DNA from 2 places in the Vibrio tapetis subsp. tapetis genome. Region 1 is predicted to be linked to the other one. Evidence: riboswitches for the same ligand, from Rfam matches in the RefSeq annotation. Region 1 holds a riboswitch; the other holds the start of a gene.

Evidence for each region. Region 1 has a riboswitch for lysine ahead of lysC (lysine-sensitive aspartokinase 3). Riboswitches for the same ligand answer to the same signal wherever they lie in the genome.
Region 2: it holds a riboswitch for lysine, as region 1 does, so the genes downstream of both, VTAP4600_RS05010 (Na+/H+ antiporter NhaC family protein) here and lysC (lysine-sensitive aspartokinase 3) in region 1, are expected to answer to the same signal.

What each region holds. Positions count from the first base shown of each region.
Region 1 is NZ_LT960611.1:2,867,163-2,874,972, forward strand. It holds gene uvrA (excinuclease ABC subunit UvrA) at 1-1,700, shown strand, start outside; gene VTAP4600_RS12755 (PglL family O-oligosaccharyltransferase) at 1,774-3,558, shown strand; gene VTAP4600_RS12760 (pyridoxal-phosphate-dependent aminotransferase family protein) at 3,630-4,751, opposite strand; lysine riboswitch at 4,920-5,090, shown strand; gene lysC (lysine-sensitive aspartokinase 3) at 5,296-6,591, shown strand; gene metH (methionine synthase) at 6,660-7,810, opposite strand, start outside.
Region 2 is NZ_LT960611.1:1,133,927-1,141,736, reverse strand. It holds gene VTAP4600_RS05030 (porin) at 1-250, shown strand, start outside; gene VTAP4600_RS05025 (YccT family protein) at 388-1,059, shown strand; gene VTAP4600_RS05020 (inosine/guanosine kinase) at 1,325-2,629, shown strand; gene VTAP4600_RS05015 (H-NS family histone-like protein) at 2,734-3,141, opposite strand; lysine riboswitch at 3,456-3,641, shown strand; gene VTAP4600_RS05010 (Na+/H+ antiporter NhaC family protein) at 3,742-5,337, shown strand; His leader region at 5,519-5,657, shown strand; gene hisG (ATP phosphoribosyltransferase) at 5,700-6,596, shown strand; gene hisD (histidinol dehydrogenase) at 6,601-7,810, shown strand, end outside.

The DNA.
Region 1 (7,810 bases):
GTATTCTTAATACCTTAGAGCGTCGTTACCGAGATACTGAATCCAATGCCGTTAGAGAAGATTTAGCCAAATATATCTCTACTAAATCTTGCACCAGCTGCGGCGGAACGCGCTTGCGAACTGAAGCCAGAAATGTCTTCATCGGTGAAACCACTCTGCCAGAGATCGTAGAGATGAGCATCATTGAGGCGATGGACTTTTTCCAGCAATTGGAACTTACAGGGCAAAAAGCTCAAATTGCCGATAAGGTAATGAAGGAAATTAATGATCGGCTAAGCTTTTTGGTTAATGTCGGTTTGAACTACCTAAACTTATCCCGTAGTGCTGAGACACTATCTGGTGGTGAAGCACAGCGCATTCGCTTAGCTAGCCAAATTGGTGCCGGTCTTGTTGGCGTAATGTATGTTCTTGACGAGCCTTCTATCGGCCTCCATCAGCGAGACAATGAACGACTGTTAAAAACACTGAATCATCTACGAGACTTAGGTAATACCGTGTTGGTTGTGGAACACGATGAAGATGCCATTCGCAGTGCCGACCATATTATTGATATTGGCCCTGGTGCGGGTGTACATGGCGGCGAAATTGTTGCTGAGGGTGACTATCAAACCATTATCGACACCCCAAGATCGTTAACGGGTCAGTACTTGAGTGGCAAGAAGGAAATCTCTATTCCAGCCGAAAGAACGCCTTACGACAAAAAGAAAACCGTCGAGCTAATTGGAGCCAGTGGTAACAATTTAAAAGAAGTGACCTTTACGCTTCCGGTTGGCTTGTTTACTTGTATTACAGGGGTTTCAGGTTCAGGGAAATCGACGCTGATCAATGATACTTTTTACAAAATTGCTCAAACTCAGTTAAATGGAGCAACCATTGCCACACCTTCCCCTTATAAGAAAATAGTGGGACTAGAGCACTTTGATAAAGTCATCGATATTGATCAAAGTCCGATAGGCCGTACTCCGAGATCTAATCCAGCCACTTATACGGGGATATTTACACCGATACGAGAGCTATTTGCCGGGACTCAAGAATCTCGTTCTCGCGGCTATAAGCCTGGCAGGTTCAGTTTCAATGTTCGAGGCGGTCGTTGTGAGGCCTGCCAAGGGGATGGCGTTATCAAAGTAGAAATGCACTTTCTTCCTGATGTATACGTACCTTGTGATGTGTGTAAAGGCAAGCGATATAATCGTGAAACCTTAGAAGTCCGTTATAAAGGCAAGACCATTGACGAAGTATTGGAAATGACCGTTGAAGATGCTCATCGCTTCTTTGAACCCGTTCCGGTGATTGCTCGTAAACTTAAAACGTTAATGGATGTGGGTCTAACTTATATTTGTTTAGGCCAAGCAGCAACGACCTTATCTGGTGGCGAGGCTCAAAGGGTCAAATTGGCTCGCGAGCTGTCCAAACGAGATACCAGTAAAACGCTTTATATCTTGGATGAACCCACCACTGGTCTTCATTTCCATGATATTCAACAACTACTGAATGTATTGCATCGCTTGCGAGATCACGGTAATACCGTTGTGGTCATCGAGCATAACTTAGATGTAGTTAAAACAGCGGACTGGGTCGTCGATCTTGGTCCTGAAGGCGGACAAGGCGGCGGTGAAATCATTGCACAAGGAACGCCAGAGCAAGTCGCAAAAGTGAAAGGCTCTCACACTGCACGCTTCCTTAAGCCTATGTTGAAGTAGAAAAAATGGTAATATCAATACAGTCGATGGTCTTACTCATCGACTGTATTGATAACAAGGACATAACTTCTCTATGGCAACTTTGCTCGTGCGTGGGACTCAACTAGAATCCAATAAAACGAAAGCACCCCTCAACCGATATTTCTTGTATATGTTAGGCGCCACTTTTTTAGTCGCTATGCATTTCTTTATGCCGAATCCTGGCGGTTCAGGTTTGGCTCTGTCTTTTAATCCAACGACATGGATTACTGCAAGCTTCGCCATTGCTATTGGTTGCTACCAACTGGGTACCAATAAAACATTACGATATTCCAAGCTCACGATCATGCTCTTCGCTTGTTGTTGTATTCTGACTTTCCCCATATTTCTCCCCAGCGCAGAATGGGGAGAAGCCATACACCGAATTATTGGTTTATGGGCTGGTTTTTCATTATTTGTACTGTTGCAACAATTTCGATTTAGTAATGGGCAAAAACAGGCCTTACTCTGGTTTATACTGGTAGCCGTTGCCATTGAAGCCGTGTTTGGTTGGGTACAATACCTCTACTTACAGCCAGGTAATATCTTTGGCTACAATACGCTAGCCAATCGACCGTATGGTATTTTCCAGCAACCTAATGTCATGGCGAGCTTTTTAGCAACCGGGCTTGTGCTGTCAGGTTACATGCTAGCAAGGCAACCTCAAAAGTATCGACAAGCCCCTTTACTACTCACATTCATCGTACTCATTCCCATCATCACTGTTCCACTCATCCTAGTGATAGCATCTAGAACTGGCTGGTTAACCGCTGTTGCGGGTTCTATGCTAGTACTTCCCTACCTATGGAAGTTTTCAACTAAACGCCGAATTTCTTTTTGGGTGTCTGCCATTTTAGCCGGACTATTGGTTGGCAATGTCGTATCTAACCTTGATACCGATACGACTAGTGATTTAATTCAATATAAAGCAGCAAAGCAAGGCGATATTCGTACTACTTTCTACAAACAAGGTCTCGATATGATCATCGAGAAACCGTTAACAGGGTATGGTTATGGCAAATTTGAACCTGCTTACATGCTTTATACTGCCCGCCAACATCAGCTAAATCTTGATTACCCAGTCGGAACTCCTGCACTCGATCATCCCCATAATGAACTGATGATCTGGGGGGTAGAAGGTGGCGCGGTACCTGTCGTCGCAATTTTGGTTACTGCGCTCTTTGTACTCTATAAGATTTACACCGCCCGCAGTGGTACTCGCTTTGCACTACTCGGGTTATTAACACCTCTGGTTATCCATAGTCAGTTGGAGTATCCGTTTTATCACTCGGCCATACATTGGATCACATTCATTGTTTTACTCTTTTGGCTCGATCTACGCACCGCCAAATACAAAATGTGGCAATTCTCCAAGGTAAGCAAGGTCACATTACGCGTCAGCTCTTTGGTACTTCCATTAGTCACAGCCTTTTATATGCTAAGTGCCTTGCATACTAATTATGTTCTGACTCAGTTTGAGAAATCGCAACCAAGGCAACCCGAGCTATTGGAGCAAGTCACCAACCCTGTTGTTTGGAAAGATCGCTTCGATTGGGATGTATACAGCACCTACTTAACCATAGGCCTATACACTGCAGATCCTAAACTCATTCAGCCATACATTGACTGGTCTCAAGACATTATTCGTCGAAAGCCACGCCCCGCTTTCTATACCAATTTGATATTGGCACATCAAGGAATGGGAAATGAAAGCAAAGCCAATTTGATTAGATCCGAAGCAGAGTTCTTGTTTCCAAATAAAGATTTCTCTAAGGTAAATTATCAGCGCCCTTCCACTGCATCTAGCTCTCTAACAAGCGTTAGCCAGGCTGATAACTAAAAAAGCCGCCCTCAATTATATTGGGGGCGACTTTCAATATTGCTTAATTGGGGGCTTCGTTTTTATCGATATTAATCGTTTAAAGATTCTTCCAAGGCTCTCAAGCACAATGCAACGTTTTCAGCGCAAGCTGCGTAGCCCATCAAACCAATGCGCCATGCTTTACCCGCTAAATCACCTAACCCTGCGCCTATTTCTAGGTTGTAAGTTTCAAGTAAGTGCGAGCGAAGCTTGCCATCGTCGACACCTTCAGGGAAATAAACAGCATTCAGTTGTGGTAAGCGATAGGCTTCATCAACCACAAATCGGCAACCTAGTTTCTCAAGCCCATGTTTTAGCTTTTCGTGCATCAATTGATGCCTTTGCCAAGAATGTTCTAACCCTTCATTTTGCAGAGTAACAAGAGATTCATGCAGCGCATACAAGCTGTTCACTGGCGCCGTATGATGGTAACTACGCTTACCCTCGCCACTCCAGTAACCTAATACTAAGCTTTGATCCAAGAACCAGCTCTGCACTGGGCTAGTTCTTTGCTGGATTTTTTCAATCGCTTTGGATGAAAAAGTCAGTGGCGATAAGCCCGGTACACATGACAAGCACTTCTGGCTACCTGAATATACGGCGTCAAGCCCCCACTCATCCACCAGCAACGGCACGCCACCAAGAGAGGTCACGGCATCAACAATGGTTAACGCGCCATGAGATTGAGCGATTTTCGCAAGCTGTTGCGCATCAGATAATGCTCCGGTCGAGGTTTCTGCATGCACGAACGATAAAACTTTCGCATCCGGATGCACGGCAAATGCTTGCTCTACTTTTTCGCAACTGACAGGCTTGCCCCATTCATCATCAACGACCACGGCAATACCGCCACAGCGCTCAATGTTCTGTCGCATTCGTTCACCGAACACGCCATTGCGGCATACAATGACCTTATCTCCAGGCTCAACTAAGTTAACAAAGCAAGCTTCCATTCCAGCACTGCCCGGAGCAGAAACCGCAATAGTAAATTCATTTTCAGTTTGAAAAGCATATTTTAATAACTGTTTAAGCTCATCCATCATGCCAATAAAGAGAGGATCTAAATGGCCTATCGTTGGACGACTTAACGCTTGTAACACTTGAGGATAAATATCAGAAGGGCCAGGGCCCATCAATGTACGTTGCGGTGGGATAAAGCTTTTTATTGTCATAGGAATTCTCGCTTTAGCTTTCAGATAGCTCAGAGTAGCGTGAATACTCCAATGTAACAATTGTCTCGAGGTCGAGTCTTACCTTACTTTTTTTCACACCGTTAACTTTACAGACACACTATATTCATTTATCAGATTGACTTTTGTGCAATAAAACCGTTCAATGAAAGCTACAGAAGAGGAGCACTGCCTAGGGAAATAACATGTGGAGCCACAACTCCCACACATGTTATGGATGGGGAGCCGTGCCGAGATGAGTTGCACTTGTGGTGGTAACTTATCGGTTAATCAGGCTGAATCCTATTAACTGTCACCCTAAGGTGAAGCGCTTCTGAGATACACGCCTATATTTATAACAAACACAGATAAAATATAGTCATAAATCGTATCTCTTCTCCGCTCGATCTTTCTCTCTTCAACATCGGATGTTTGGTAATAGCCTTTCTATTGCCTATTAAATTTATTGGAAAAATTGGGAGCCCCCACTGTGAACTCATTTAATGTCGCCAAATTTGGCGGAACTAGCGTTGCAGATTTCGCTGCAATGAGCCGTTGCACTACCATTATTGAAAATAATCCAGCAACAAAATTGGTCGTAATCAGTGCTTGTTCAGGCGTAACGAATATTCTTGTTGAATTGGCAAACGGTGTCTCTGATGCTGCTAGTCGACAAAAATTACTCATTCAATTGGCCGAAATTCACAACAATATTCTGGCTGAATTAAATGATGCAGCCGAGACAACAACTCGTGTACGTGAAGTCTTAGATACCGTTGCAAGCGCAGCAGAAGCCGCGTCTTTTCAAATCAGCGACAAATTAACGGATCACATCGTAAGTTGTGGTGAGTTGATGTCGACTCATATTCTTGCTCAACTGATGAGAGAACGTGGCATTGACGCCATCCGTTTTGATATTCGCGACATTATGAGAACGAATAATGTTCACGGACAAGCCTCTCCGGAACTGACCACTATTGCGGAGTTAGCAAAACAGAAGCTAGTCCCGCTTTGCCAAAGTAAGGTTGTCATTACCCAGGGTTTTATTGGCAGTGATGAAGACGGTAACACGACCACTTTAGGCAGGGGCGGCAGTGACTACAGCGCAGCTTTAATCGCAGAATCTGTCAACGCGTCTGGCCTTGAGATATGGACCGACGTACCCGGAATTTATACAACTGATCCGCGTGTTGCTCCTAAAGCTACTCCCATCCCAGAAATTAGTTTCAGTGAAGCCTCTGAAATGGCCAACTTTGGAGCTAAAATCTTACACCCATCAACACTATTGCCAGCACTCCGTCAGCAGATCCCTGTTTTTGTTGGATCTTCTAAGGCACCAGAAAAAGGCGGTACTTGGATCCGTCAGCAAGTAGAAAGTGCGCCACTATTTAGAGCGCTTGCATTACGAGGCAATCAAACCATGGTCACGTTGCGCAGCCTAAACATGTTCCATGCCTACGGCTTTCTTGCTGAAGCATTCCGAATTCTCGCCAAGCACAAGGTATCGGTCGACTTAATCACCACGTCAGAAGTCAGTGTTTCGCTTACATTGGATCAAACGAATACCGCAGGTGGAGCTCCAGAGTTGCCAATTGCGGCTCGAGAAGAACTAGAACAATTATGCAGTGTTGACATTGAGCACGATCTTAGTCTTATCGCGCTGATTGGTAATAACATGAGTGAAAGCAAAGGCTATGCAAAACAGGTATTTAGCACACTAGAAGACTATAACTTACGCATGATTTGCTACGGTGCAAGCCCACATAACCTGTGCTTCTTATTACATGAATCGGTTGCTCGTAGCGCAGTTCAAGCGCTTCATGAAGAGCTTTTTGAAAGCTAATAAAAGAAAATAGGATTAAAAAATTAAGGGCTTGAATCATCAAGCCCTTATTTGTGTTATCTAGAGGATTAGTTAATATTGGGCCCTAACCATCTCTCAGCTTCTTCTTGGCTCCATCCTTTACGTTCAGCATAATCTTTAACTTGATCGTCTTGGATCTGGGCAATCGCAAAATAACGCGAGTCCGGATGCGAGAAGTACCAACCAGACACTGAAGCGCCCGGCCACATTGCATAACTCGTCGTCAAAGACATACCAATCGCTTCTTCCGCCTTGAGCATCTCCCACAAGGTGCCTTTCTCGGTATGTTCAGGGCAGGCAGGGTAACCGGGAGCCGGCCTTGTACCTTGGTATTTTTCACGGATCAAATCCTCATTAGATAGATTTTCTTCCGGTGAATAGCCCCAAATATCTTTTCGAACCTGCTCATGTAAATATTCAGCAAAAGCTTCCGCTAGCCTATCTGCAACTGCTTGGATCATAATGGCATTATAATCATCGCCGTTGGCTTTATACTCATCAGCCAATTCACGCTCGCCAATCCCTCCCGTCACCGCAAAACCACCGATCCAGTCTTTTTTACCACTGGATTTAGGGGCAATATAATCTGAAGTACAATAGTTAAAGCCTTTTGGCTTTTGGGTTTGTTGGCGTAAATTACATAACACGTGTGCGACTTCTGTACGGCTTTCATCACTATAAACTTCGATATCATCGCCGACACTTGCTGCGGGGAACAAAGCACACATGCCTCGAGCTTTCAGGAGACCTTCACTTTCAACCCGATCAAGCATCACATTCGCGTCATGAAACAATCGCTTAGCTTCTTCTCCGACTTCTTCATGTTCTAAAATCGCTGGGTATTTCCCCATCAATGTCCAAGTCATAAAGAAAGGTGTCCAATCGATGTACTTTCTAAGAATAGACACATCGAAGTCATCGTATATATGTACACCAGGCTTACGCGGTACTGGAGGGGTATAATTGCCCCAATCTATATCAACACGATTTTCCCGCGCTTTTTCCAAGGTGACAGGTTTTGTTCTTGGTTTTTTACGATTATGTTGATCGCGCACGCGCTCATAATCTAAATCCAACTTCTCGACAAATGCTGGCAATAGATCTTTAGAAAGAAGTGACGTACATACACCAACCGCTCGAGAGGCATTATTCACATAAACCACTGGCTTGTGGTAATTCTGTTCAATTTTTACAGCCG
Region 2 (7,810 bases), 1.7 Mb from region 1:
TAAAACTGGTTCTGACAAAACAGACAACACTATGGCTTTAGCAGCTGACTATACAATGAACGCATGGAAATTTGCTACAGGCTTTAGTGTAACTAACTATGATGATTCTTCTAAAGATAAGCTAAACAAGTGGTTCTTGAATGCTGGTTACACAATTGCTCCTTCTACTACAACGTACGTAGAAATCGGTGGCAACAATGGTGACAAGCAAGAAGTTGGTTACGGTGTAGGTATTAAAGCATCTTTCTAAGTTTAGCTAGAAACTGTTAGACTCTAAAGCCACCTTTATGGTGGCTTTTTCATATGTGGAGTTAAAAGATCTTGGTGACTAGTCGTCATGTTAGTGACAAACAAATACATATTTTATGACATCGGTTTGGAGAGTTTATGTGTAGCAAAAAAGTGTTTATTAAATCTATTACCACGTTGAGTTTGATGTGGGCTTCAACGGTTCTAGCTGCTGATATTATTCCCGAGAAGGGTGTTAGTCTGTTGATGGTTAATGGCTCAGAAGATGTTAGTAAAATGAAGCCAAGCGCTTTGAAGTCGGGGCAAAACCAAATCGTAGTTGAAATGGATAAAAATATCGGAAAGGGGAGTTCGAACGGCCAGTTTACTTCCGCCCCTTTTGTCATTACGTTTGAAGCCGGTTCGGATGATATAAAAATTAACCACCCTAAAGTGCACAGCATTCAGCACGCTGAGCAAGTATTTAAAAATGAGCCTAAATGGCGCCTAACTTCAGCTGGGAAATCAATTGATTACAAGAGTAATGAATTGAAAGGTAAAAAAGGCTTCATGCCATACTCAGATATGGATGAACTGGTTAAAGAATACAACCAACAAAACGGCATTTATGTTGGCCCTGCAGCCATAACGGTTGCTGCCGCGAGTCAAGTTGAGCCTGCTGTTAAGAGTGCTAAAGCGACACCTAAACAACAAAAACCATCACAAGCTGTAGCTCATCCGCAAGCCTTAGAGCAGATGCAAGCTTGGTATTTAAAAGCGTCAAAAGAAGATCGTAAAGAATTCCGAAAGTGGATGGTAGATCAAGACTGATCCAATTATGTTTTCTAGAAACTAGAAACTAGAAACTAGAAACTAGAAACTAGAAACTATAAGAGCGAAAGCCTGATATATTGGGATTTCGCTTTTTTTATAGTAGCGAAGCGGTCTAGTTTCTCGTAAGGAGCTTGCGACTGATCTAGTCAAATTGCTTATTTTCAATCCGCAATCGTTTGCTATAGTTATCCTTATTGATGCCAATAAACTGGCAAGCTACAATCTCGAACCCGAATTGTCCCTCATATAAGACTGTGTAAATATGAAATTCCCTGGCCAACGTAAATCGAAACATTATTTTCCAGTTCACGCTCGTGATCCGCTGGTAAGCCAAGCTCAAGTCAGTAAGAAAATGTCGCGCATCCATGTTGTTGGTATCGATCAGACTTTGGTGGATATCGAAGCTAAAGTAACGGATGAATTCATTGAGAAATTTGGTTTGAGCAAGGGACATTCGCTCGTAATTGATGACCAAACCGCAGAGCAGTTGTATTGCGAACTAAAATCTCAGGGATTAGTGACCAATGAATACGCTGGTGGCACAATTGGTAATACATTGCACAACTATTCGGTATTAGCCGACGATAAATCTATTTTACTTGGAGTGATGAGCCAAGATATCCAAATAGGCAGCTACGGTTACCGTTACCTATGTAACACATCAAGTCGTATGGATCTTAATCATCTTCAAGGGGTTGATGGCGCAATTGGACGCTGCTTTGCCTTGATCAGTGAAGACGGTGAACGTACTTTTGCGATAAGCGAAGGTCAAATGAACCAACTTCAACCAGAAAGTATTCCTGAATCTGTATTTAAAAATGCTTCTGCTCTTGTTTTAACTGCGTATTTGGTGCGTTGTAAGCCTGGTGATCCAATGCCAGAAGCTACAATGAAAGCCATAGAGTATGCAAAGCAATATGACGTACCTGTAGTATTAACGTTGGGTACAAAGTATGTCATTCAAGACGACCCTGAGTATTGGCAAGCATTTTTGCGTGACCATGTTTCTGTCGTTGCAATGAATGAAGATGAAGCAGAAGCGTTGACTGGCGAAAGCGATCCATTGCTTGCATCAGACAAAGCATTAGAGTGGGTTGATTTGGTTCTTTGTACTGCAGGCCCCGTTGGTCTATACATGGCTGGTTATACAGAAGAGAGCATGAAGCGCCAAACTTCGCTTCCTTTGTTACCTGGTGCTATTGCAGAATTTAATCAGTACGAGTTTAGTCGCCCTGTAAAAAAAGCGTCGAGTGAAAATCCGGTAAAAGTATATTCACACATCGCTCCATATATGGGTGGGCCTGAGAAAATAAAGAACACTAATGGTGCTGGTGACGCTGCACTCTCTGCATTGCTGCATGATATGTCGGCTAATCGTTACCATAAAAATAATGTTCCCAACTCGAGTAAACACCAAATTCCATTTTTGACGTACTCGTCATTTTCGCAAGTATGTAAGTACTCGAATCGTGCGAGTTACGAAGTGTTGGTTCAGCATTCACCTCGACTTTCGCGTGGATTACCAGAGCGTGAAGACAGCTTAGAAGAAGCGTATTGGGATCGATAAATATATAATTGAGGCGTTATTCATAATATAACGCTTTAATGTTCCAATAAAAAAGAGCGCATTAAGCGCTCTTTTTATTTATGTTTTTAACTAAACGTTAATTCTTAAAGAAGAAAATCTTCTAAAGAGCGACCTGCATCTAATTGCTCTTGAATAGCAGAAGGAGTACGGCCTTGACCCGTCCAAGTTTTCTCTTCGCCGTTTAATTCGTATTTGTATTTAGCAGGACGTGGTTCACGTTTCTTTTTCGTTTTAACTTTATTGTCATTGCCAGACATTGCGGCAATTAAGTCTTCAATGGCGATGCCATCTTTGCTGATCATATCAGCGTATTCAGCCAATTTAGCATTACGTTCAGCTTGCGCTGCACGCTCTTCTTCTTCACTGCTGCGACGCTCATCAACAACAATAGTTAGTTTTTCTAGTGCTTCTTCTAAGCTTTCAAGTGGCAATTCACGAGCAAAAGCACGAAGGCTACGGATATTAAGTAGAGTCTTAGCAAGATCTGACATGGTTATTCCTGTTTGAATAATTACGATAACAATCTAATAATAACAGCGTAGAAAAAGAATTCAATATATATGGTAGTAATTGTCTTTCAGTGCAAAGTAATAAAATGTAATTAAGCATAAATATAAATATGAGATTTAAATCAAAGGTTAAACTGGGTCTAAAGTATCTGGACTAAGCTGCTAACGTGGTAATAGGTTCTAGCTTATGAGTTGGTGTGAGAGTAGAAAAGTGAAGTTTTATGTTGCAAATTTAGTCGCATTCCGTAGAATCTCGCTTACCTGATTTGGGCTTTTTGTTATCTGTTAACAAAAACGTTCAAGGTAGAGGCGCAAGAACCATCAGTATATGTTTTTAGGGTGATACCAGAGAGAAACATAAAAAGGGGTTGTTGCCGAAGTGGAGTCAGTAATATCAAGACTCTCCGCTGGGGTTATCTTCGAATAGGGATAACACTGCCATAGTCTATATTGTTGTTAAACTATGGAGCGCTACTGTAGGGCATAGGTGAAGCTTGGCTTCCCTTTCGCTTGTTCAACACTAATGTCCACTATTGGACTATCTGCAGTAGATCTCTAACCAAACATTGGTTTTTGAAGATCATGAATTTAATCGATTTTACATCCTCCTCATTGTCATTATTACCACCGCTTGTTGCGTTGGGTCTGGCGATTGTTACAAGACGCGTTCTAATTTCTCTTGGCGTAGGCATAGTCCTAGGTTCCATCCTTCTTAATGATATGTCTATTCCGAATACCGCAGGCTATATAGCCGACACGGTATCAGGCCTCGTTATATCTGATGGAGGTATTAATAGTTGGAATATGAGTATCGTTGCATTTTTATTATTGCTCGGTATGACAACGGCATTACTTACCCTTTCTGGAGGAACTCGAGCATTTGCTGAGTGGGCTCAAAAGAGAGTAAAAAGTAAACGTGGCGCAAAACTATTAGCCGCATTTTTAGGTGTTTTTATATTTGTTGATGATTATTTTAACAGCCTTGCTGTTGGTGCAATCTCACGTCCAGTAACAGACCGTTTCTATGTCTCTCGTTCTAAGCTTGCCTATATTCTAGATTCAACGGCAGCACCAATGTGTGTATTAATGCCGGCTTCTAGCTGGGGTGCATATATTATGACGATCATTGGTGGCATCCTAATTACTCATGGTATGACAGACTATTCTGCGTTAGGCGCCTATTTACGTCTAATACCTATGAACTTCTATGCAGTCTTTGCTTTATTAATGGTATTTGCGGTTTCATGGTTCCAACTAGATGTTGGCGCTATGCGTAAAAAAGAAATAGAGGCTTCTCAAGGCCACGGCTTTAGTGGTAAAAATGATAGCCAAGAAGCTCATGACTTAAATGAAGAGTTAGATATCGAAGAAAGCGATAAAGGTCGTGTTCTAGATTTGGTTCTGCCTATCGTTGCATTAATTGTTGCTACTATTTCATCAATGATATTTACCGGCGGACAAGCTCTGGCTTCTGATGGTATTGCCTTTAATTTATTAGGTGCATTTGAAAACACCGATGTCGGTAAGTCTCTTTGTTATGGTGGTGTAATTGGTTTAGCTTTTGCTCTAGTAACGGTCATTCGTCAAAAACTGCCGGCACTTGAAATTACAAGAACCATGTGGATAGGTGCACGATCTATGTTCGGCGCCATCTTAATACTATTTTTTGCCTGGACCATTGGTTCAGTCATTGGTGATATGAAGACTGGGGCTTATTTATCGTCGCAAGTGCAAGGTAATATCGGGCCACATTGGTTACCCGTTATTTTGTTCCTGCTTGCTGGTCTGATGGCGTTCTCTACGGGTACATCTTGGGGCACGTTCGGAATCATGCTACCAATTGCGGGTGATATGGCCGGTGCGACTGACTTAGCATTAATGCTGCCTATGCTTGGCGCAGTGCTAGCGGGTTCTGTTTTTGGTGATCATTGTTCGCCGATTTCAGATACGACAATTCTGTCTTCAACGGGTGCTCGTTGTAACCATATTGATCACGTCGCAACTCAGTTACCTTATGCAATTTCGGTTGCATTGGTTTCTTGTGTTGGCTTTATCGTATTGGGAATGACGACGTCGGTTTCTCTATCATTCTCAGCGGCGAGTGTCACTTTTATCATTGTCTGTTTCATTTTGTCAATTCTTGCTAAATCAAGAGCGAACAAAGAAGCGTCGATTTAAAAGTAGCTTACGTGCTAGAAATACTGGTTGGCTAACACAAGGTTAGTGAGAAAAGGAGAAGACCCGGTATTTTCCTTTTTTTTTTGTTTTTTCCAATTTAGGGTTGCAAAATAGCAGTGGCTTCGATAGTGTGAAGTTAACACATGGAGATACTAATTATGCGTAAACAAGCAATGAACATTCATCATCGCCATCATCCTGACTAAGTCTTTCGGGAGGTTTACGTGTAACCGAGAGACAAGGAAAACTCTCGGTGGTTAAGTCCAAATACAAAATATTTAGACCCTCGAGAGACCAGAATCTCTCGGGGGTTTTTTAATTTTATTTATTCGATTTACCGAATTTCGCACAGGGAATATACAATGCAAACACAACGACTAAGAATTGCAATTCAAAAGAAAGGACGCCTAAGCAAAGAGTGTCAAGATCTGCTTAAAAAGTGCGGTGCCAAATTTAACATCATGGGTGAGCGTCTGGTTGTTCACTCAGAGAATATGCCAATCGACTTATTGCTTGTTCGTGATGACGATATCCCAGGTTTAGTTATGGACGGGGTTGTTGATCTAGGCTTTATTGGTGAGAACGAATTAGAAGAAGTTCGCCTAGAGCGTTTATCTCTTGGGGAGCCAGCTGAGTTTACCTCTTTGCGTCGTTTGGACTTTGGCGGTTGTCGTCTATCTATCGCAATTGATAAAGACTTAGAATACAACGGACCACAAGATCTCGCTGGTAAACGTATTGCAACGACATACCCTCAGTTACTTAAACGTTATATGGATTCTCAAGGTGTCGACTTCAGCGCTTGTATGCTGACAGGTTCTGTAGAAGTTGCCCCTCGCGCCGGCCTTGCTGACGGCATTGCTGACCTCGTGTCTACAGGCGCTACGTTAGAAGCGAATGGACTAAAAGAAGCTGAAGTTATTTTTCGCTCAAAAGCGGCGCTGATCAAACGTGCCGGCGAATTTGACGCAGACAGAGAAGCGCTAATTGAAAAACTACTTACTCGTATGCAAGGTGTCATTCAGGCGAAAGAGTCTAAATACATCATGCTACACGCGCCAGCCGATAAACTACAGCAAGTAAAAGATCTACTACCAGGCGCTGAAGATCCAACAGTACTGCCGTTATCTGCAGAGCAAAACCGAGTGGCTGTTCACCTTGTTAGCACCGAAAATCTCTTTTGGGAAACGATGGAACAGTTAAAGGAGCTTGGTGCAAGTTCGATCTTGGTACTGCCAATTGAGAAGATGATGGAGTAACACCATGAAAACGTTAGTGTGGCAGTCGTTAAGTAAGGAGCAACAGAACTCTGTACTAGAGCGACCAGCAATTACCGAAGGCGCGAATATTACTTCTGCGGTTGCAAGTGTCATTGCAAACGTTCAGGAAAATGGCGACCAAGCATTGATAGAGCTGACTCAAAAATTTGATTCAGTTACCTTAGAATCCGTTCAAGTGAGCAGTCAACAAGTTGATGAAGCTTCTGAGCGTCTGTCCGAGAAAATGAAGGCTGCCTTGCAACAGGCATATCAAAACATTGCTAAGTTTCACAATGCTCAAAAGCCTCAACCTTTACGTGTAGAGACTCAACCTGGTGTCGTGTGTGAGCAAGTGACACGCTCTATTAATAAAGTTGGTCTTTATATTCCAGGTGGCAGTGCGCCTTTGCCTTCTACCGTATTGATGCTCGGTGTGCCTGCGCAAATAGCGGGATGCCGCGAAGTTGTATTGTGTTCACCACCACCAATAGCCGACGAAATCCTTTACGTGGCAAAACTGTGCAAAATCGACAAAATATTCAGTGTCGGTGGCGGTCAAGCGATCGCAGCTATGGCCTACGGTACAGAAACCGTCACCAAAGTGGATAAAATTTTTGGTCCGGGTAATGCCTATGTTACTGAAGCAAAACGCCAAGTCAGTAACGATTTTAGAGGCGCAGCAATCGATATGCCTGCGGGCCCTTCTGAAGTATTAGTCATCGCGGACGAAACCGCAGACGCTGACTTCGTTGCGGCCGATCTACTAAGCCAAGCAGAGCACGGACCCGATTCTCAAGTGGTTCTTGTTACCCCATCGGTGGTGCTTGCTGATCAAGTAACAGATGCGGTACAAAAGCAGTTAGCGCAATTATCGAGAAAAGATATTGCAGCACAAGCTCTAGGCTCAAGCCTGATTGTGATTGCAGAGTCTTTAACTCAATCGATCGCCATTTCAAACTTCTATGGGCCAGAGCATCTAATTGTTCAAACCAAGAACCCGCGTGAGTTGTTGCCGTTACTTGATAACGCAGGGTCGATTTTCTTAGGTGATTGGTCTCCTGAATCGGCCGGTGATTATGCATCTGGGACGAACCATGTTTTACCTACGTATGGCTATACACGTACGTATTCTAGTTTAGGCCTTGCGGACTTTTCTAAGCGGATGACCGTACAAGAGCTCTCTAAAGAGGGATTAACAAACTTGGCGCCGACGG